One region of the Leptothermofonsia sp. ETS-13 genome, then DNA from elsewhere that is predicted to be linked to it. Evidence: riboswitches for the same ligand, from Rfam matches in the RefSeq annotation. Region 1 holds a riboswitch; each other region holds the start of a gene.
What was found. A riboswitch is a leader RNA that binds a small molecule or an ion and turns the genes downstream of it on or off. The one in region 1 is predicted to bind cobalamin.
Positions count from the first base shown of each region.

Region 2: another riboswitch for cobalamin. It lies ahead of P4D80_RS12535 (hypothetical protein); the one in region 1 lies ahead of P4D80_RS04135 (HupE/UreJ family protein).
Region 3: another riboswitch for cobalamin. It lies ahead of P4D80_RS17935 (FAD-binding oxidoreductase); the one in region 1 lies ahead of P4D80_RS04135 (HupE/UreJ family protein).

Region 1 covers NZ_CP120836.1:892,564-900,358, forward strand. The annotation lists gene P4D80_RS04110 (NAD-dependent epimerase/dehydratase family protein) at 99-1,250, shown strand; gene P4D80_RS04115 (glycosyltransferase family 4 protein) at 1,455-2,261, shown strand; gene P4D80_RS04120 (glycosyltransferase) at 2,269-2,607, shown strand; gene P4D80_RS04125 (DUF7219 family protein) at 2,681-2,917, opposite strand; gene P4D80_RS04130 (FTR1 family iron permease) at 3,245-4,192, opposite strand; gene P4D80_RS04135 (HupE/UreJ family protein) at 5,042-5,749, opposite strand; cobalamin riboswitch at 5,770-5,958, opposite strand; gene P4D80_RS04140 (iron uptake porin) at 6,411-7,795, shown strand, end outside.
Region 2 covers NZ_CP120836.1:2,772,162-2,779,956, reverse strand. The annotation lists gene acsF (magnesium-protoporphyrin IX monomethyl ester (oxidative) cyclase) at 1-903, opposite strand, end outside; gene P4D80_RS12550 (heme oxygenase (biliverdin-producing)) at 1,148-1,918, shown strand; gene hemN (oxygen-independent coproporphyrinogen III oxidase) at 2,012-3,397, shown strand; gene P4D80_RS12540 (acyl-CoA desaturase) at 3,531-4,307, shown strand; cobalamin riboswitch at 5,436-5,577, shown strand; partial or broken gene P4D80_RS12535 (hypothetical protein) at 5,838-6,716, shown strand; gene P4D80_RS12530 (hypothetical protein) at 6,700-7,158, shown strand; gene P4D80_RS12525 (GTP-binding protein) at 7,151-7,690, shown strand.
Region 3 covers NZ_CP120836.1:3,933,428-3,941,222, forward strand. The annotation lists gene P4D80_RS17915 (J domain-containing protein) at 1-69, opposite strand, end outside; gene P4D80_RS17920 (SHOCT domain-containing protein) at 320-718, shown strand; gene P4D80_RS17925 (ComEA family DNA-binding protein) at 678-1,298, shown strand; gene lepB (signal peptidase I) at 1,288-1,959, opposite strand; gene P4D80_RS17935 (FAD-binding oxidoreductase) at 2,148-2,855, opposite strand; cobalamin riboswitch at 2,888-3,069, opposite strand; gene P4D80_RS17940 (hypothetical protein) at 3,098-3,295, opposite strand; gene P4D80_RS17945 (DUF3616 domain-containing protein) at 3,302-4,378, opposite strand; gene thrS (threonine--tRNA ligase) at 4,534-6,366, opposite strand; gene P4D80_RS17955 (DUF2605 domain-containing protein) at 6,715-7,032, shown strand; gene P4D80_RS17960 (DUF2973 domain-containing protein) at 7,197-7,517, shown strand; gene P4D80_RS17965 (YcjF family protein) at 7,529-7,795, shown strand, end outside.

The sequences.
Region 1 (7,795 bases):
CCCTCCGCTCCCCCTTACACCTCACCCTGAAATAGATGCGCAGAGGGTGCATAATCCTGGTACATTTAGCGGAGTATCTGCAAGCGAGTTTTAGGAAGATGAAAGTCCTTGTTATTGGTGGCGACGGCTATTGCGGTTGGGCAACCGCGCTATATCTTTCTAATCAAGGCTATGAAGTTGGAATTTTGGATAGCCTGGTAAGGCGGCTCTGGGATATGGAGCTTTGTGCAGAAACACTGACTCCCATTGCTCCAATTCACCAGCGGATTCAGCGCTGGAAGGATTTAACTGGAAAATCCATTGATCTATTTATTGGCGATATCACCAATTATGCTTTTTTAAGCAAAGCCCTGCGTCAGTTTGAACCCGATGCGATCGTCCACTTTGGCGAACAGCGCTCTGCTCCCTTCTCAATGATTGATCGGGAACACGCCGTCATGACCCAGGTCAACAACGTGGCGGGGACACTCAACATCCTCTATGCCATGAAAGAAGACTTTCCCGACTGTCATCTGGTGAAGCTGGGGACGATGGGCGAGTATGGCACTCCTAACATCGACATTGAAGAGGGCTACATCACCATTGAACACAACGGGCGCAAAGATACCCTACCTTATCCTAAACAACCTGGCAGCATGTATCACCTGAGCAAGGTGCACGACTCGCATAATATTCACTTCGCTTGCAGAATTTGGGGATTGCGGGCCACCGACCTGAACCAGGGGGTGGTTTACGGGGTGCTGACGGAAGAGACGGGAATGGATGAGTTGCTCATCAACCGACTGGACTATGACGGGGTGTTTGGTACAGCCTTGAACCGTTTTTGCATCCAGGCAGCGATCGGGCATCCATTGACAGTCTATGGGAAAGGCGGTCAGACCCGTGGTTTTTTGGATATTCGGGATACGGTGCGCTGTGTGGAATTGGCGATCGCTAACCCGGCTAATCCCGGCGAGTTCCGCGTCTTTAACCAGTTCACTGAGCAATTCAGCGTCGGTGATCTGGCCATGATGGTACAAAAGGCAGGCACCGCTCTGGGATTAAAGGTGGAAGTGAATCATCTCGACAATCCCCGGATTGAAAAGGAGGAGCATTACTTCAATGCCAAGAACACCAAGTTGCTAGATTTGGGACTTCAACCCCACTACCTATCCGATTCCTTGCTTGACTCGCTACTCAACTTTGCGATGAAGTACAAGCACCGGGTTGATGAGTCCCAGATTCTACCAAAGGTCACCTGGAAACGTTAGCAGTGTTGTACAGGCATTCGTATTCTATTGCTCCCGCTATTGGTTGTGGTGCCTGGTACGTCACTGCTGTGCTAAAGGGAGTAAAGGTACTGCTGGGATGAGCCATTATATCGATTGGGATTCTATACCCGCTATACCCTGTCCAGGCGGATAGCTGGATTTTGTGTTCAATTGCTTCCTGTAAGGAGGACATTTTCGTTCCGTATGCGAGTTGCCTTATTCACTGAAACATTTCTGCCTAAAGTTGATGGCATCGTGACCCGCCTCCGCCATACCATTGATCATCTTCAGCGAATGGGCGATCAGGTCTTAGTGGTGGCTCCAGATGGTGGCTTAACCGAATACAAAGGAGCCAGAATCTATGGAGTTTCGGGCTTTCCCCTCCCTCTTTATCCAGAGCTTAAGCTGGCGCTGCCTCGCCCATCTATTGGCTATGTCCTGAAGCGCTTTAATCCCGAAATTATCCACATAGTCAACCCCGCTGTCCTTGGCCTGGCGGGGTTGTTTTATAGCAAAATTCATAATATTCCCCTGATTGCCTCCTACCATACCCACCTGCCAGAGTATTTGCAGCACTATGGGTTGGGGATGCTGGAGGGTTTGCTATGGGAGCTGTTAAAAGCTGGACATAACCAGGCTGCTCTCAATCTCTGCACCTCCACAGCCATGATGCAGGAATTGTCTCAGCATGGCATTGAACGGGTTGATCTGTGGCAGCGAGGCGTTGATACAGAAATGTTTCAACCCCATCTTGCCAGCCAGGAGATGCGATCGCGCCTCAGCCAGGGGCATCCTGAAAAGCCTCTACTGCTTTACGTGGGCCGTCTTTCTGCCGAAAAAGAGATTGAGCAAATCAAACCTGTTCTAGAAGCCATTCCTGATGCCAGGCTGGCCCTAGTGGGCAACGGCCCCCATCGGCAGGCACTGGAAGCCCACTTTATCGGCACACCCACCCACTTTGTTGGCTACTTACAGGGGAGTCGAGCTCGCTTCCGCCTTTGCCTCCGCTGATGCCTTTGTGTTTCCCTCCCGTACCGAGACACTGGGACTGGTGCTTCTGGAAGCGATGGCAGCTGGTTGCCCGGTTGTCGCAGCCCGCTCTGGTGGCATTCCAGATATTGTGGAAGATGGGGTGAATGGATTTCTGTTCGATCCAGCGGATAGAAATGGAGCGATCGCCGCCACCCAACGCCTCCTAGCCAATCCTGAAGAACGGGAAGCCCTGCGTCACAACGCTCGTCGAGAAGCCGAACGTTGGGGATGGTCTGCTGCTACACGCCAGTTGCGAGGCTTTTATCAATCAGTTATTGCTAAACACTCCCCTATCCGCCGCGTAGAAAGGGTGAAACCTGGGTAAGGGCAGATTTTATAAGGGCAGATTTAACAAATCTACAATCAGCCTTTAGTTAGTGTTTCAATGAAACCTGCCCCTACTCTGTCCTGTTGCTGCCAATTCCAAGCTGCTTCTTACTTTGCTTTAATTCTTCCCAGAGATATTTAATCTTCAAGTAAGCCTCCTCTGGAGAAAGTTTGCCATTTGTTTCTAGAGAACAGATATAGCTAACTTTCTGTGAAAACTCCTGCAAATTGGCGTTAAACACAAGATTTTCTGGCTTAACTTCTCCCCGATAGGGTGTTTTTGGAAGCAAGAATTCAGAATGGTTCATTTTAATTCCCCCTTTACTTGAAACTGATTTGACTAGGAGGGATTCAGTTTTATTGTCTTGACTTAAACCCTGTCCATTTAGAAACTTGTAGTCTTTCCTGCTGGGGCAATCTCCAGGTTTCAACCTGGATGATGATTAACCAGATCTTAACCTAAAGATTACTCTCTTAACCTGAATGCATCTTAATGGGAACGCAAATTTTCCATATCTTCACAGAAGGGTAACGCTGAAGATAAAGGACTGGAGCCAGGAGCATTTCGAGTTCTGAGTTTCCGTCACCCACCACACTCTGACTCATCCACCTATCCACCCTTTCCCTTCCTGGCTTTAGCGATCAACTTTCACCGGAGCCGTTCCCCAGCCCGTTAAGCTTTGCAGATAAATTCCACCCACGATCGCCAGAAATCCCAAATAACCTATCGCTTCAACCAGATAGAATGTGTCCTCGTAGCCAAACAGGGTATGCAAAATAATGCCAGGAAATTGGCGTTCTGGCAGGAGCCGATGAGTATCCCAGAGCAATGGTCCTAAGAAGCAAGTTTCCCCAACGGATCCCTGGAAGAAACAGAGATTGGAAAACTGAGGATTGATCTGAGTAAGTCGATAGAAGGCGACATCCACGTGGGCCAGAGCAGAAACCACTAATCCTGCCACAATTAACAGCAGGAAGAGGCCCATCACCTGAAAAAACAGGCGCAGATTGATTTTGATGCCAAATTTGAACAGCAAAACACCGATCCCTATAGCCACAAGCAAACCCGAAATTGCCCCCAAAATGGGCACCCAACCCTGTTGAAACCGGGCCGAAATGAATAGGACAGTTTCAAACCCTTCTCGTAATACAGCAAAAAAGATCAGTCCAAAAATGCCCCAACCTGCGCCCCAACCTGCGCCTGCTTCTGCCTTTAAGGTGCTTCCAACAGCCCCCTCCACTTCAGCTTTCAGCAAGCGGGACTGGCGCGTCATCCAGATCAGCATCCAGCTCAACATGGCGATCGCCGCCACACTAAAAAGCCCATTCAGTAAAGGTTTGACCACTGGCTCATAGGTTTCATTGGCAGCCCCCAGAACTGTAATGATAAGGCCAAACAGAACGCCGACCAACACACTTGCTAGCAAGCCAACTCCAATACCGCCATACACCCAGAAATTGAGCTGAGTTTGTTCTGCTTTCTTCAGGTAAGCCAGTACAATCCCAACTACAAGGGCAGCTTCTACCCCTTCCCGCAGGGTGATGACAAAGGTAGGCAAAGCAGGACTCAAATCAATTGGCATGGTTAGAGAGATACAGCAGGTATCAGGTAAAGAAAGGCCAGGGGAAGGTGCATTTCGTCATTGGGGAAGTCTACTCTGGTTAAGAAGCTGGAGCTTCGTAACCCTGCCATTAAGCTCTAGCTTCTCTGAACCAACACAGGAAGTGGGAGCTTCTAATCGACATGGCCAGGCGGGAGCCTGGCAACGAGATAATGGCCAATGGATTCCCCCCAAACTTCAGATACGCCCGCCAGAACGGATGTTAACCATCAAAAATTGGACATTAGCTAATCTAAGGCTAATGTCCAAAGTCTACCAATCCTATTTTGCCCAATTCTGTAGCGATTCTGTTTGGATTGTGAAAGACTTTCCTATCCAGAAAAGCCTTTCACAACGCCTTATTCAAACCTTATTCGAAAACAGTTTAGAACACTGATAAGTAGGTAGCCATAATTAGTTGTAAAGGGGGGGGTGGGGGCTGCGCCCCCAGGTAGGGGTTTTCACCCCCTCCACGCCCCGAAATTATCCTTATTTAATTGCGGCCTAGCTACTTACTAGTGAAAGATGGCATCAGTCCAGCAACCATTGGGGTGGGGAGTGGGAAGTAGGAGGGAGCCAGAATGGTATCCGTATTCCCGCTGTGCTGTACTCGTGTTGCAAACACTCAATTTTGCAACATGAGGGTTTGGGGGCGAAGCCCCCAAGCAGGGGTGGAACCCCTGTACCCCCAACAAAACTTCCGTTTTGCTGTATTAGCTACCTACTAAGGAGCATGGATTAAATAACATCTGATTTTTCCACGTCCTTAACCTCTCCCCTGCCCCCTCTCCGGCTCGAAGAAGGGTGCCGAGCGGGGTGAGGTTCCAGAGATTATTTAATTTTCGTTCCTAACCTTGAAGCGAGGTGCTCAGAAAAAACGACACCGATGACACAGACGCCATAGCCGAAGTAACGCATGAAAGCGGGGATCATTCGAGAGGAGCTTTGAGTCGCTTTTCTACCCAGCCAAAACGCCAGTAGCGAGATCGCCAACTGAATCACTGTAAAGCCCAACAGGTAAGCCACCAACGGCGTCATCTCGGCACCCACAATGGACTCGCCATAGGCATACCCATGAAACAACCCGGCGATCGCAGCCAGTCCAGCAACAACCCCAAAATTCCACGGACAAGCGATTGCCAGTAGCAATCCCAGCGCAATCACAGAAAGAGCAATCATAATTTCAGGTACAGGCAAATCAACCTTCATAATGTGCAGGCCAGTTCCCACCATAGCTGTCACCACAAACACCAGGGGAAGCAAAGCCCCCCGCACCTGTTTAACCGAGAGTAGTCCAATAGCGACAACAAATGCCAAATGATCTAACCCAATCACTGGATGAGCTACTCCAGACAGAAAACCTTCAAGAAAACTAGCTGGGGTTCTACCCTCCATTGCATGGTGAGCCGCTGCAGGTTGAACAACTCCCCAAAAGCCAAACCCAATCAATCCCAAAATTTGAGCAATTTCAGTCCTTCTAAGGCATACGGGGAAACCAGCAAGAGCATCTAATTTTTTTAATCGTGTATTAACCATCATCCATACCTCGCAGATGAAAGGATTCTGCTAAAGAATTGGCGGGCATCCTGGCTTTAGAAGATTTTGGGTTTTGAGTTGGGTTGACTAGTTCAACCCCCAACACCCTATGGCTTCTGTTACAGTTGCGGGACAGCGGCAGACTCGCACTGCACTTTCCCCCTTACCTCCAGTGGCTGATCCCCACCAGAACCAATTCCAATGCCAGGTCAGTGTATCACAAGTGGTTATGACGAAATGAAAATCTTAGCAGGGCTTTGCGAAGGGGAAGGTAAGTGGATGAGTTTTGAGTGTAATAAAGGCAACAGGCAGCAGGGTGCAGGGGTCCCCTTGCCCTTCCACTCATCCTCTCCTTGCACCTTCTGACTCCTGATTCCCGGCTTCTCCCACCAGGCATCTACTGTCAATTGTTTAATTCGGCATAACAGAATATCTCTGCAAAAACCGGGGGAAGGGGATAGCAAAAAGGTTTTGTTTGGTTTTAAGTTTTATCCTGAAAGCTTGAATGGTAAATGAGAATGTTTATGATTATCATTATTAGATATTCATAAACCCGCCATCCATAGCAGGCATCTGGGAGTAACTTGATGAACGGCAATACTTTGGCTGAATGGGTTGAGCCCATTTAATTAAGCCCATTTATTAGGTGTGAGGAAAAGGAACCATGATGAACCAGTTATTCAAATCTCTGCTGCTCAGCCCTGTTCTCCTGGGAATGGTCGCAGCTGGGACTTCTGCTCAGATCTATCAATCAACATCTCAACCTGCGCCCAAACTTACCACCGATCCCTTAATCGACACTCCTAAAAAGAGTACTGGTGCCCTGCCCGGACGGGTGATGTTTGTTTCCCAGTTGCAGCCTACTACTCCTGTAGGGCAGGCCAATAGAGCTATGGCTCAGGTAACATCCGTTTCCCAACTGTCTGACGTGAGACCGACGGATTGGGCCTTTCAAGCGTTACAATCCCTGGTTGAACGTTATGGTTGTATCGTTGGCTATCCAGACAAAACCTACCGGGGTAATCAGGCCATGACTCGCTACGAGTTTGCAGCGGGTCTCAATGCCTGCATGGATCGCGTCAGCGAGCTAATCGCAGCGGCAACGACTGATCTGGTGAAGAAGGAAGATCTGGCAATTCTGCAAAAACTTCAGGAAGAATTTGCGACAGAATTAGCCGTTTTGCGTGGTCGGGTTGATGCCCTGGAAGCCCGTACCACAACCCTGGAAAAGCAGCAGTTTTCAACTACTACTAAGCTGAATGGAGAAGTCATCTTCGCTTTGGCGGGAGTCCTAGCTGGGGAGAACGCTCTGGGCCAGGATATTGATCGAAACGTGGTTTTGGGCGATCGCGTACGTCTCAACTTTGACACCAGTTTCACCGGGAGAGACCTGCTGCGAACCCGGCTTCAGGCTGGAAACCTGGACTTGTTTGGTCCAGTGACGCTGACCCCAGAAGGTTCCCTCCGCTTTAATGCCGACAGCGGCAACCAGGTTGGGATCGACGCCCTATTGTATCAGTTCCCCGTTGGCGAAAGCACAACCATCACAATCGAGGCAAACGCGGGTGCAACGGATGACTTTATTCCTACTCTCAATCCTTACTTTGATGGAGACGGCGGCTTTGGTGCGCTGACTCACTTTGGTACCCGCAACCCTATTTACTACTTGTTAGGTGGGTCAGGGATTGGCATCAGCCACTCGTTTGGCAATGTCTTTGAGCTGGGTTTGGGCTATCTGGCAGACAATGGTACTGGAGCCGCGAATCTGCCATTTGCCAAAAATGGCTTGTTTAACGGACCCTATGGCGCAATCGCCCAGCTAACCATCACCCCCTCTGAGCGGTTCCAAATCGGTTTAACCTACATTCACTCCTACAAAACCGACTTTTCAACCGCTGGTGAAACCGGCAGTAATCAAGCAAACTTTGTTGAATTCACAGGTTTGCCTTTTTCAACCAATTCCTATGGCATTGGTGCCTCCTTCCAAATTACCCCAGGCATTGTACTTAATGGCTCTGCAGGATACACTAAGGCGCGATCGCTGGGAGC
Region 2 (7,795 bases), 1.9 Mb from region 1:
CGAACACTGTTGCAGCCGTCGGTAAAAGCTTGGATGCTGGGTATCAAGTACCACCGAAAAGGCGCGGGCTGCTGTTTCATTCGTCTTTTCAATCACCTGGCGATCGAACTCCGTTGCATCCAATCCCAGTGCTTGATAAAACCCTGATCGCTCGTGCACCGTCATTGTATGAGTCGCAAACACCATCAGCAAAAAGAAGCGCATCCACAGTTTTGCTTTCCAAGTATTGACCAAGTGCGGTTGAGAATGCAGTAATGCCTTGAAGATATCGCCGTGGCGGTTTTCATCCTGGCACCAGCTCTCGAAATATTTAAACAGTGGATAGAATGAATGCTCTGGATGTTGCTCTAGATGTCGATAGATGATGATGTAGCGCCAATAGCCAATCTTTTCAGATAGATAAACGGTGTAAATAATCCACTCGATTGGGAAGAACGTATAGGTCCGTGCTTTGGCCAAGTAGCCCAAATCCATTGAATAGCCAAAATCAGCCATGGCTTTATTCAGAAAACCCGCATGACGCGCTTCATCCCGTGCCATTAGATGAAAAATTTCTGCCAGTAGTGGACTACGCTGCTTCAGCTTACGAGATAGTTCTTTGAACAACAAAAAACCAGAAAACTCAGAGACACAGGAACGTTCTAGATAGTCGATAAAGGCTTTACGGGTTACTTCATCGAGATGTTCCCAAGACTGATTAAACGATTCATCTCGAACAAAATGGTGACGGTTATAGTCTGCTTGCATTTCTGCCAGCATGACCTCCAGCTGCCGCTGTTGGGGGGTGAGGTCAAGGCTTGCAACAACGTCAAAGTTTGTGGTGTAAAACCGGGGAGTGAGCAAGTTTTCCTGAATTGCTTTTGAAGTAGCAACCTCTGTTGAACTGGGCGGAGACGAAATCATAATCACCCTATCCACATACTTGATAACTATCAAGTTATAATACAATCTCGCGTGCAATTATGCTTTTATCTTTTTTGAAAAATTGTGAAGCATCCATATCGTAAGCTTTTGGTTTTGCTTGATAACTATATAAGAATTAAGTTATGGTTAATTCTGTGCTGATTTTACTGCGAGGCTCGCACCTTCGACAGAACGCAGTAAGTCTGTTTAACCTCAACTTTTCAGAATTTGAAGGAGTTGTATCATGACTATGCTATCCGTTGCCCTGCGAGAAGGAACTGCCCATGCCCATACCTTGGCAGAAAACACGGCATTCATGAAATGCTTCCTGCAAGAAGTTGTTGAGTGGGAACCTTTTCGGAAGCTGCTTGCCAATCTCTATTTTGTTTACAGCATTCTAGAAACCGAAATTGAAAGCCACTGCGATAAACCGATTGTGGCTGCGATTCACTTTCCGGAACTGAATCGGACTGCTAGTCTAGAGCAAGATTTGGCATTTTATTATGGCGAACAGTGGCGAGATCAAATTGTTCCTTCTGCGGCGGGGTTAGTCTATGTCAACCGCATTCGGGAAGTGGCAACCACTGATCCAACCTTGTTGATTGCCCATTCCTACACCCGCTATTTGGGTGATCTATCCGGTGGTCAGGCTCTCAAAACCATCATTCGCTCTGCCCTCAATCTGCCTCCTACTCAGGGAACGTCTCTCTATGAGTTTGAGCAGATTCCTACCCCAGAAGCAAAACGAGCCTTTAAAGAAAGATACCGCCATGCGATCAACGCTTTGAACCTAGATGCAGTCACGATTCGTCGGATTGTTGCTGAAGCAAATTTTGCTTTTGCCTTGAACCGAGATGTGATGCATGAACTAGAGCCAGATGTGAAAGCCGCCATCGGTGATCATGCCTTTGATCTACTGACCCGTCAGGATAAACCCGGCAGTACAGAACGTACCTTCCATCATTCATCCGAACCTAAAACACTAAAGCCAGAACCAGTAAATTACGTCATCTGATAACGTGATCTGAACTGCACCAGAACTCAATCTGATTGTCATTCAATCCAGTTATCAGAGCCAATTTAGATTTGAGAGGAGAATGCAATATTCATGATTTCTGTACCGCCAATTGTTCGATTCGATGCTCGTTTATTACAGCGATACGATCGCCCGTTGCCACGCTACACCAGCTATCCCACTGCAGCTGAGTTTACACCAGAATTTAATCAACATCACTTCAAGCAGGCGATCGCTGCATCCAACCAACGACAATCCCCCCTATCCCTTTACGTTCACATTCCCTTTTGCCAAACCGCGTGTTACTTCTGTGGTTGCAATGTGATTGTCACCCAAAGTCAAACGGCAGCTCAATCCTATTTAGATTGCTTAGTGCAGGACATTCGGCAAACGGCAGCATTGATAGATAGGTCGCGTCCAGTAACTCAAATGCACTGGGGGGGAGGTACACCCAACTATCTGAATTTGGACCAAGTCGAGGTATTATGGCGTACCCTGCAGCATCACTTCAACTTTGCACCAAATGCTGAAATTTCAATTGAAATTAACCCTCGTTACATCAATCGTGACTATATCTTGGCACTGAGAGAAATTGGATTTAACCGCATTAGTTTTGGCATTCAGGACTTTAATCCAAAGGTGCAGATTGCAGTAAATCGAGTTCAGTCAGAAACTTTGTTATTTGATGTCATGAGTTGGATTCGTGCGGCTGAGTTTGATAGTGTCAATGTAGATCTGATCTATGGCTTGCCCTATCAAACGCTGCATTCTTTTACCGAAACCATCGAGAAAACAATCGTACTCAATCCCGATCGCATTGCCGTATTCAGTTTTGCTTACATTCCCTGGTTAAAACCCGTTCAAAAACAGATTGCTGCCGATACTTTGCCCAATGGCTCTGAAAAACTGGATATTTTGCAAATGGCGATTGAAACGCTCACCCAGCGACACTACCAATACATTGGTATGGATCACTTTGCTAAACCCGATGATGAACTAGCGATCGCCCAACGGCATGGTACTCTAAAGCGAAACTTCCAGGGCTACACTACCTTGCCTGATGCCGAATTAGTTGGTTTTGGCTTAACGTCCATTAGTATGTTGCACAATGCCTACGCCCAGAACCATAAGCACTTGCAGTCCTATTTTCGCGCAGTTGAAAAAGGGGAATTGCCGATAGAACGGGGAATTCAGCTTCATCGAGACGATCAAATTCGCCGCCACATCATCATGGAATTGATGTGTCAGTTTGGTCTTTCCAAGCTAGACATAGAAGCTCGCTATTTTCTCGACTTTGATCACTACTTTGCCAGTGAACTTGAGGCATTGACTCACCTAGAGGTGGATGGACTAGTTGAGGTAACGGACAATCGGATTCAGGTGACACCCGTTGGACGGCTATTGATTCGCAATATTGCCTCTGTGTTTGACGCTTACCTACACCAAAAGCCAATTTCTGATTTCTCAAAAGCGATTTAATCAGTGTGAATTAGTCCATTTGTATTCTTTCTATCTGTACTCTTTTATGTGAGGAGTTTTCATGTCAAACAATATTGAATCAATGATTCCAGCTGATTCCAAAATTAGTTGGACATTTATACTGTTTCTCAGTATGAATCATATTCTAGCAATTATTGCTCTTTGGTTCTTTTCTTGGTCTGCTTTCGGTGTTTTCCTACTTTTACATTGGTTGTTTGGTAGCATTGGTATTTGTTTGGGCTATCATCGTTTACTGAGTCACCGCAGTTTTCAAGTTCCTCGGTGGCTAGAGTATGCGATCGCTATAATTGGTGCTTTAGCCATGCAAGGTGGTCCGATTTTTTGGGTAGCTGGGCATCGGTTACACCACGCTTATACGGAAGATGAAGTCAAAGATCCCTACTCGGCTCGTCGAGGATTTTGGTGGAGTCATTTGTTGTGGTTGGTGTATCCTCAGCCTGAATTCTTTGACTATGAACAATATGTCCGCTTTGCGCCTGACTTAGCAAAGCAATCCTTTTACCGTTGGCTCAATCGCTACTTTTTATTGCTGCAATTACCCTTAGGAATATTGCTCTATGAGATCGGGGGTTGGTCGTTTGTGCTGTGGGGAATGTTTGTGAGGGCAGTCTGGCTTTGGCATAGCACTTGGTTCATTAATTCGGTGACGCATCTGTGGGGCTACCGCACCTTTGAAACAGCCGACAACTCGCGAAATCTGTGGTGGGCAGCCTTACTGACCTATGGTGAAGGTTGGCACAATAACCATCATGCATATCCACAAGTTGCAAAAGCTGGTTGGCAATGGTGGGAGATTGATGTTACATGGTGGACTATCAATCTGTTGCGATGGCTTGGTTTAGCACGAAAAGTGAATTTGCCTCCGGTCCCGATGCGATCGCCCTGGTGATTCAAGCATCTCTCCATCAACAAAGAGTTGAAAAAAATTCCACATGAATTAATCATCAAACAAACTGTCTTGAAAGAAGGCTGACACATTCTTTGTAATTGACAGAGAATCATGTTGCACTGATTTTCTTTTACAGCGGTAGTCATTGTGGTTAAGACGGGTGCAGGGGTGGAACCCCTGGCTGGGGGCGAAGCCCCCCACTCCCTCTCCAATTCCAATGTCCTAAAGCACTTGCGTAGAGCTATACTAATTATTTTTGACCCCACGGAAATAATTTACCCACTTGCTTGACTCGAGTAATCACGGTTGCATGATGCCCCCCTTTGATCCATTCAATCACTCGAAAGTCTGAGCCATTGACACACAGTCTGAGGTACCTCCGTAAACTCATTGGAGTATCTAGCAGTCGGAGAGTAGCAACCAAAGAACTGTCTTCTACACTCCTTGCAAATGTGATTTTGTTTACTACTCCTTGCAAATGTGATTTTGTTTACTCTTCTGTTTACCATTTTTACTGATACTTGTTGAATCATATTCTGGTCATTGCATAGCTTCTCCACCTAGGGCAAACGTATACTCAATAATGGGAGGGATTGCTGAATTTGAGTATGAAATAGGTGATGTATGCTCAAAACTTCGTTTCGATTCATACTGCTTTTCAGCAACGCCTAATGGGAGGATGAGGGAAAAACTAATCATTCGTGTGTGCGGCATTCCTAGGATAGAGGAGGAAGTAAAGGAGCTATCCACATGGCCAGTGCATGGGCAAGCCAGAATTGGTTGGTGTTAGCCCACGTTAAGGTAGACGAAAAGTCCAATGAAATCATCGCCATTCCTCAGTTATTGCAGGTATTGGTTTGAGAGGGTTATATCGTAACGATTGATGCGATGAGGCCCAAACGGATATTACCGGGCAAAATTATCGCAGCAGGGGGTGATTAGGATCTTTACAAAAAGAACTTGAGTAACTTCTAAAACATGTTGCCTGCCTACAAGGTTTTCTAAGCTTTGGGAGTGCAATTTAAATTTGTAAGGATCCTTATCATTATGCAACGCTTATGCAACGCCCAGAATGTGTCATAAAACCCTTTCATAAAAAAACTTTCATAAAACCCCTTATTGTGTTAATATCCAAATACTCATTCGGTTCTGATGGGGAGCAGCCATCAGACGCAAGGGGGAAAGTGCAGTGTAAATCTGCCGCTGTCCCGCAGCTGTAATGAGAGTTGTAACTCTCTGAGTCAGAATGCCCGCCGATTAGTAGACCCGTTATATAAACATCTGCGAGGTACGGATGATAAAAACTTCAGGCTTTTGCAATTGGCTCTTTGCCAGAAATTGAAGGTTATAGCGTTCTAGATTGACTATTTGAGGTGAACGCGAGGTTGACGCAGCGAGTCTACCTGAGGAAAGGTAGCTGTATTTACGCTGGCAATTGTAGCTAGCATCCTCACCGCGTCTAGTTGTGAGCTGTTTTCTAATCGGGAAACGGCCAGCTTTCGCACTTATTTACAGAATTGCGCTACCGCTATGACCATTCAAATTGCAACGCTGGGGTATCCCCGCATTGGTAAAAATCGTGAGGTTAAAAAGGCATTAGAAGCCTTTTGGAGCAACAAATCCGATACAGACATCTTGTTGCAAACAGTCCAAGAAGCTGAATTTGCAAACTGTGAATTTGCAAACTGGAAGATACAGCTCGAAGCAGGGATTGATTGCATCGGCATTGGCGACACCACCCTCTACGATCATGTGCTGGATTGGACAGTGCGGTTCGGATTAATCCCAAATCGCTTTCAATCTCTCACCGAACTTGACCAGTATTTTGCAATAGCACGCGGCAGGGACGGCATTTTAGCGATGGAGATGACCAAGTGGTTTGATACCAATTATCACTACATAGTGCAGAACATAGTGCAGATCGACGAGCCTGCTCTACGAGAGGGATTACCCTTGAAGCCAGAGCACTGGAACGAGTATCTATCTTGGGCGGTTGATGCGTTTCGTTTGGCCGCTGGGGTTGCCAAGCCAGAAACCCAAATTTACACCCACATGTTTTACTCCGAGTTTGGTGACATTATTCAGCACATTGAGCGTCTCGATGCAGATGTATTGTCCATTGAAAATAGCCGCAGCAACAATGGAACCCTATTTGAAATCATCGATACGGGCTACCAACGCCAAGTTGGCAACGGTGTTTACGATGTCTACAGTCCAGTGGTTTCCAGCATCGAACAGATGGTTCAGCAGCTAAAAACTGGAATTGCCAATCTAGTGATTGAACAGATTTAGGTTAACCCGGATTGCAGATTGAAAACACGCCGCTGGGAGGAAGTGATTCCCGCTCTGAAAAACATGGTAGAAGCCTCACACATCGTTAGGAGAAAAGCCCATGCGACCAAAGAATGAAGTATGGCAAGGTTATTGCGGCTACTGGCAAGATCTATTCATTCGGGAAAATCTGTTATCCCTGGGACATGCGGCATGGCAAGGATTTACCACTCAAGGACGGGGCATAGTGGTCTGCGATGTAGCGATTATCGAAGCTAAGTCTGTGGATTGGAATAGCGACGTCGTGAAATATACAGTTCGGTTTGTGCCCCTACCTGATATTCCAGCCTATTTGCAGGCGCTCAATTTAGAGACAACTTTAACTGATTACCTACTCGATATAGCACAAACCTACGATCCCATCCAGCACGTTCTGCTGTTGATTAACGAAAATGGCCGGGCCGATATCAATTGGCTTGAACATCTTGCTATCTCCCCAGCCGACTGTTATCAGCAGATGGAGCCGCGTTGGTCAGAGTTCCAGCTTGAAGACCCTGCCCACGGAGGATGCTATGAGTGAAATTCCTGAACTGATGGCCTGGCAGCAGGAGTTTATTGCTAAGAATTTGTTGGAGATCGGCTATAACGCCTGGGCGGGTTACTTAGGCAGTGAACGCGGCGCCATTATTTGTAGTACCAATTCTCCGAAAGTTAGTATTGCAGGGGAATCTTTTCGCACCCACTTTACTCAGCGATCGTGCTTGGCGGCCTTTTTGAATGCCTGGTTAGCAGTTCCTGATACAGTGATTCTGCGTCACCACTTTATAACAGCTCAGTTGGTCAAGCGCTTGCAATCTCTGGTGCAGCAACAGGAAATTTATCGAATCAAGGGCTTTGTTGCTGTGCCTAATAAGGCCACGCGGTTGGTCATTCAAGGTGTGGGCAATCGATTTGATACTTTTTACGATCGCCCCTGGCAACCCGATGAACCCCGTCAAACTCGATTAGTCTTCATCAGGCGATTGCTCCAGCAAAGCCAAATTTCCCTAGCCCTCCTAGCTAACTCGCCTAGTTGGCTGAAGCAATCTCATGAGCCACCTGTTCTGCTTTGAAGAAGCCGGCCCTAGAGATTAAAGATTTATCCAGAAAATTTTATCCAGAAAATGAGAATGATAATTATTATCATTTTGTGCACCTCGTGATGTAAAGGATATGGA
Region 3 (7,795 bases), 2.5 Mb from region 1:
AACCCCTAGCACTGCGTAAGGATCGGAAAATCGGTTCAGCCAGTCTGAGGAAAGCGAACTTGGTGACATTGATTCGGTAGCCTTGGATGCCGAACAAACTTGATATTAAATGCCCTACTTCTACTGTACTGTGTTCATTCAGACCCAACAGGAAAGATCCAGAGGAAGGATAGCCAACAAATTTGCTGTTGTCTACTTTTTTAAGCTGTTGTCTACTTTAAGCAGTCAATATGGTAGAAGTGATTGTGAGGCAACGGGTACGTTCCTCTTCACCTCTTCAAATGAGAGGCTTCGCGAGTTTTCTGTGGAGTCAGGCAGCATGTTGAATAAGCCCAAAAATCGTAAGGTTGCTGCTCTTCTGGCATTTGCCAGTGCAGCAAATCCCATTCCCGTTTCGGGGTTGCACAAGTTTTATTTGCAACAGCCTTTGTGGGGCATTTTGTACATGTTGTTGGCATTGACTCCCATTCCTAAAATCGCCAGTGCGATTGAGGGGGCCTGGTATTTAATACAGGACTCAGAGGAGTTTGATTTGAAGTTTAATTCGGGAATAACTTCCGAACCCCGGGTGGTTTCTAGTTCTGTGGGGGTAGATCCGGTTAAGGTGGGGGCGATCGCCGATGCGGTACGCCAGCTTGACCAGCTCCGCGCCGATGGGCTCATTTCGGAGTACGAGTTTGAACAAAAACGTCGCCAACTGCTTGATCGCATTGTGTAACCTGATCGCATTGTGTAACCCGATGGCATTCCTCGATTGGTTATCTACAACCACCCAATCTCGATTGAAAGTGATCGCCACCTATCCCTCACTCCGCTGGCGCATTCTAAATGATCCGTACTACCGCTTTCAATCCCTGGCTGAAGTTGAACTGGCAGCCAATCTGGGAGTTAAAATCGACGCAAATCAGGCGGGGGTAGATGACTGGCTGAGATTACCAGGGTTGTCTATTCATCAGGCACGGACGTTAGTTGATCTGGCTCAAGCGGGTGTGCAATTTCATTGTTTAGAAGATATTGCAGCAGCTCTGGGCATGCCCGTCCAGCGTCTTAAGCCATTAGAACTGATTCTTCAATTTTGCTATTACGCTGGCGACAGCGTTTACAGTATCAAGCCCGTCAATCCTAATTTGGCAACGGTTGAAATGCTGTTGAGAATTCCCAGGGTCGATCTCTATCTGGCACGGGCGATCGTTGAAAATCGAGTGCAGGGACCCTATCGTAATTTAATTCACCTCCAGCGCCGTCTGTCCTTACCCAGTGACCTGACGGCAGAGTTAATGCATTACCTCAAGTTTTAGATTGGAAGGAATCAGGAGTTAGGGGTCGGGAGGGGGAGTGATGGAGTGGATGAGTAGATGAGTGGGGTTGGGCGTGGTAAATGACACCTATTCGGTTAAAAGGGTAGAACCGAAACCAGGCTCGACCAATAATGTTCTGCTGAGGCAGAAAGCCCCAGATGTGAGAATCGTTGCTGTTGTTGCGGTTATCGCCCATCACAAAGTAGGCACCCTCTGGAACTTGTGCTGGACCCCAGGTGTAATTGGGGGGCTCTGTAATGTAGGGTTCCTGGAGAGGTTGATTGTCCAGGTAAACCTTGCCGTCGCGAACAAAAACGGTTTGACCAGGCTTGCCAATGATTCGTTTAATAAACGCCTGGTCTTTGGCATACCCCTGAATTTGAAGCTGGGGAGGCGGATTGAAAACCACGATATCGCCCAGCTCCGGTGGTCGGAACCGATAAGACAGTTTTTCAACAACGAGGCGATCGCTCACCTCCAGGGTAGGCACCATCGAATCAGATGGAATGTAACGGGGTTCTGCTACAAACGTCCGAATCAACAACGCCAGGATCAGTGCAATAAAAAGAATTTGAACATTTTCCAGCCAGCTCTTCCAGGCTGGGGAACGAACGGTCGAAGCCGGTTGGGGTTTGGGTTCCGTCGAATCTTCTAAAGTCATAGACTTTATTCTCTCATGCTCTCCCTCTTTGTTGAATTCGGGTGAGGAGTGAAGAGGTGATGGAGTGATAGGGGAATAGGGTGATAGGGTCAGGTTGCTTTACTCCTTCACTCTTCCACTCGATTTACTCCATCACTTCTCCCTACTTTCCCCTTCTGGCTCCTGGCTTCTAAGTCTTATTCTCCAAATCAGAATGCAATGAACTTCTCCGATCGCACCTGCTCCAACCGGGCTCCCAAAGCCAGAACTGTGGCCTGAATCTGGTCTGGGCGATCGCCGACGGCACAAATGTCCACATCCCACTCCGCCAGATTGAGCCCCTGTCGTGCCAGGACGTTCTCTGGATGGTGGTTAATCACCTCAATGTAATGAAAAGTAGACCAGGTTTGGCTGAAGCGATGCCAGTAGTTACGGTAAGGCAACTGGTCTGGGGTTTCAGGGTTGGACTGGATCAACCATACCGGGTACTGGAAACCAGACTCATAGAGCCAGTCAATCTGACTTTTTAGCGGTGCAATGCCAGATCCTTCTGCAATGTAAAGGCGCGATCTCGGGGGCAGTTCACTGATCGTCATCAGCCCATAGGGTCCTCGCAGGGGCAGGGTTTGCCCCATTTGCAAATCCTGGATGTAGGCAGAACTCCAGCCTACGCGAGAAACACAGAGTTCAATTTCGGGGCAACGAGACGGGGAAGAGGCAATTGAGTAAATTTTGCTGAATCGTCGTCCATCGCGCTCAAACTTGGGCCATACCGACTGCCCCGGTAAAAACCGAAACTCGTCTCGATCCAGCCGCAACCGAATCGATTTAATCGTGGGTGTTAGAAAGACCGATTCTACAACCGTAGCAATGTAGTCCGCCGTAGGTGAACGGCGCAAAACTTTCAAACTTTGCATCAACAACCTCCGCCTGTGAGTCGCAGGCATTACGGTACAGGGTGCTTCAGATAGGCATCCTGACTTGGGAAATTCACCATTGGACATTGATATGGTTCAATGTGAATTCCCTTCACAGTTGCGGCACAGTGTCGGATTTACACCGAACTTTCCCCAGGTCAACTTGACCCTGCCTGGGCTGATCCCCCAGACAATCTGAAGTCGCTTTGTGATTCTAGCTCAAGGTTGCGATCGCAAACGTCTTAATCCTGCTTCAGGTTTGCACTCAGCCATTCTGAGGTTTCCAGGGTCAGTTTTAACTGAGCCCGTCCCAGCTCGCCATATTCAATCTCAGAAATGGTGCAGGAATATTGCCATCCGGTTGCTTCTGAGACGATCTTGGCGATCGCCTCTTCTAGAGCTGCTGTTTCAACCTTTTTCAGCTTTTCGTGGGCATCCATTACTTTTCATTCCAAAAGAAAAACATCGGCAAAGACAGCATTGGGTGCGATTCTTCTCCTTTCATCAGGTAAATCGTAAACTACCATGAGCGCATTTTGCTGCCCTAAACATGGAAAAAGTGATAACCCTTCAGCATGATCACTCCCAATTGTGAAAGGCAAATCAAACAAAACTTCTAAATGATTGGACGTTTCCCAAATTAACGAGTCGTGCGATCGCTCCAGCACTTTTTTCAACCGAAATAAACGCATCTCCCCTTCTAATTGCATCGTAGGGCCTGCCAAAATAATTAAATCATCCCCACAAAAGCAAAGTTCCCGAATACCCAATCCGTTCAGTTCAAGAAAGTGCTTGATATATTTCTTCCCATCCTTTCCAAGAGTCTTTAAAGTTAACACTCCCAGCTCCAATTCCTTCACTTCAATCTCTAAAATGACTGACCAACTCTGTAAAACAGGTCCCCGTAATCCTAAGAACAACCTGTCTTTGTAAACTGCCAAACCTTCAATATCAAAACCATTTTCTTTACCAGGAATCGGCATTGAAAGGTAGGGACCCAGATGTTCATCTTCTTTCAAAACATCAATCAACTGATTGCTTTCTTCTGTTCTCTGAAGATAGGCAGCCGTCAATTCCCGATCTGGATCCCTGGGATGGGGACAAGTTTTGTATAGTTCACCCTCAATAACTGGAATTCTGGCAATTAAATAACGGTTTAGTTCTCGCTGGATCTCGGCGAGTCGGCGGATATCTTTATCTGAATTTTTTCCCTTAGGCTTCTTCCTCTTTAAGCTGTGAGAACCCGCTATCCACAGATAGGAATCGGAATAATCAATACCTTCAATGTCAATTTCATCCTCCTGATTCAGCAAAGGGACAAAATCCCCCACCTTGAACGGTTGATGCTTGCCAAAAATATAAGGCTCAATTGGAGATAGCCGTTCAATTGTATTCAGTTCATCAGAACCCAACCAGAGATTGCCATCCGGTGTCCTGACAACGGCTGAAAGCTCCCCCAGCAAATCCTCTGACTCTTCAGCAAAACGCAACAACACTCGACTTAGCAAAAAAGGAACTGGCATGGAGATGCTCCAGGGGGGTGGATGGGGGGATGGGTAGATGGGGGGATGGGTGGGGAGTGATGGAGTCAAGGAGTGATGGAGTCTATCACCCCGTTACTCTATCACTCCCTTACCCCTCTCTCCTCACTTAACAAAAATTCCCTTCCCCCCCCTCCTCAGAAGTACCCATGAGTTTCATTGGTGTGCTTGAGCCGTTCCAACACTTCAGAAACCGGGATTACGCCCAGTTCACCGGAGGCGCGAGTACGGATGCTGAGGGAGTTGGATTCTACTTCTTTGGCACCGATGATGGCCATAACAGGAATTTTGTCCTTCTCTGCATTGCGGATCAGTTTGCCGAGGCGATCGCCACTGGTATCCACCTCTGCCCGCAGTCCCAATGCCTGCATCTGCTTAACCACCTGTTTTGCATAGGGCAAAAACTCTTCTGCTACGGGTAAGAGCCGCGCCTGGGTTGGGGCTAACCATAGTGGAAAGTCCCCCGCGTATTCCTCAATCAAAATCCCAATCAGGCGTTCCAGGGAGCCAAAGGGTGCCCGATGAATCATTACCGGACGTTTGCGGGTACCATCCTCTGCCACGTATTCCAGTTCAAACCGCTCTGGCAGGTTGTAATCTACCTGCACAGTACCAAGCTGCCACTCCCGATCCAGCACATCCTGGAAGATGAAATCCAGCTTTGGCCCGTAGAAAGCCGCTTCCCCAATTCCTTCAAAGTGGGGTAAACCAAGCGCTTCCACTGCCCGACGAATGGCGCTCTGTGCTTTATCCCAGGCTTCATCGGAACCGATGTATTTATCGGAGTCGGGATCGCGGAAACTGAGCCGTGCCCGGAAGTTTTTCAGTTGCAGACTCTTGAACACCGACAGGATCAGATCCACAACGTTCAAAAACTCCTGATCGAGCTGCTCCGGCGTGACAAACAGGTGAGAATCATCTACGGTGAAGCCGCGCACGCGAGTTAAACCACCCAGTTCCCCGGACTGCTCAAATCGGTAGACGGTGCCAAACTCGGCCAATCGCATTGGCAAATCCCGATAGGAGCGGAGTTCGCTCTTGTAGATCTGGATGTGGAAGGGGCAGTTCATAGGTTTGAGTACGAAGCCCTGCTCATGCTGCTCAGACTCTTCATCCTCTGCCATCATGGGGAACATATCTTCCTTGTACTTCTGCCAGTGCCCGGAAATTTTGAACAGATCCACCCGTGCAATGTGGGGGGTCACGACTGGCAGATAGCCGCGTTTGAGTTGTTCCTGTTTGAGAAAGTCTTCCAGGAGCGATCGCACCACCGTTCCCTTCGGAGTCCACAGGGGCAAACCGGGGCCTACCGGATCGGCAAAGATAAACAGCCCTAACTCTTTGCCCAGCTTGCGGTGATCACGGCGGAGGGCTTCTTCCTTGCGGCGTTTGTACTCAGCCAGTTGCTCCGGCGACTCCCAGGCAGTGCCATAGATACGCTGGAGCTGGGCCCTGTTTTCATCCCCGCGCCAGTAAGCCCCTGCGACACTTTCCAGATCAAACGCATCGGGATGAATATCTGCCGTATTCTCCACATGCGGACCCGCGCACAGATCCCACCACTGGTCGCCCAGATGATAGATCGTGATTGGATCGCCCTGGATATCCGCCAGAATTTCCAGCTTGTAAGGTTCATTGATGGCCTTAATGCGGCATTCGGCTTCTTCCCGGCTCACCTCTTCGCGAATCACGGGCAGTTTCCGGTTGATGATCTTAACCATCTCCTTGCGAATCGCTTTCAAGTCCTTTTCGGTGAACGGCTCAGGATTGTCAAAGTCATAATAGAAGCCGTTTTCAATCCAGGGGCCGATCGTGACTTGCGCCTTTGGAAATAGCTTTTGAACCGCCATTGCCATGATGTGGGAAGTGGTATGGCGGATCTTCTTTAATGACTCTGATTCACTGGTTTTGGGAAGATGGATCTTTTCAGATGGATCAGGTTGATTTGCTGCAGATTCTTTACCAGGCATAAACTTTACTCGATAAACAACAACAGACGGAGCGAAATGAAGGGGTATGAGCCTCTCAGGGGCGTGTGTTCGCCCCTAGATAGTTCGCTCCTGTCCAGTTGTTGCAACCCAGCTTCGCGATCGCTGAGAGCCATGACTTCTTAAACTCATCCTGTATGCCTGAAAAGACATGAAATTTGAAAAATCCAATCGTTTTCTAGATCTACAATCTCTATCTTACTGATTCCACCTGCACACCGATGGCTTGAATCGATCGCGAAGAAATGTAGATTTTTGTTTCAATTCTTAAAAGACGCTAAGATATTTTCAGAAGAATCTTAGATTTAAGGCATCGAGAGTTCATTTCTTATGTTTAGTCCCAACCCTCCCGATTCAGATCTTCTAAAATCGCTTCTGGAGCCATTGCTGGATGACTTTCAGTACTGGTTTGGGCGATCTCGCCAGTTTCTTGAAACGGAAAAAATTCCCTTCCTTAGTCCCGAAGAACAGGCAGACCTTCTAGACCGAGTGGTGACGGCTCAGAAAGAAGTGAGCACGACCCAGATGCTGTTTAAGGCAACCAATGGTCAGGTCGGTATTGAAGCCTCCATGATGGCTCCCTGGCACCGTCTGGTGACTGAATGCTGGCAGATTGCTGTCCGTTTTCGATTGGGACAGTCTGCCTGAAACGGGATTCAGAATTTTCCAAAAATTTGCGAGACTAGATAGTGTAAATTCGATTCAAGCCAAATCTGTCAGTTAGACGATTAATTCGTTGTTCGCTCTTCGTGCTTTGAAAAAATACTGTTTCAACTTTCAGCATCACGCTGTCTGAGCCAGAGGGAAGCGTTATGTTACTACACTTACTTTACATTCTTGCGTTTACCGTCCTCGCGTTATTAGCAGTTGGTAATTTGATTCGCAATTTAATGACCTTAGGAGTGGAGTCCCAACGTGCTTCCAGGGGATGGTCTCCTGGTGTCTCACAAGCTGGCTCCAGTTCCCGGCAAGAACCTATTCCCCATCCGGAGTTGCTTGACTCCACTGGAAATGTCATCAATGAACCCTTGCTGGTGATGCGCTCCATGAGTGTGGAAGATGCACGTGAACAGCTAGACGCGCTTTATGAATCTTCTCCAGGCTCCAGCACTGATTCTCGTGACGATGTTTAGCCCTCTGCACCATGCCTGAATCATCTGAAGCCCGCCCTTCAGACGCTTCTCAACAATCCGATGAGTCAAACCGTTCTTCTCTGGTTCAGGCGGGAATGATGGATGGATTGCCGGATTGGTTGGGTGATGCTACGAGTGGATGGCAACGGTTTGCACCTTTTCGATGGTTTGTGCAAAGTTTAACCTCCTGGTTCAGTGTCAGCGAAGCCAAGGTTGCTGAAATTCTTGAAAAAGTCAGGGCAGAACTACCCACAACTGAGGCATGGCTGATTGGAAAA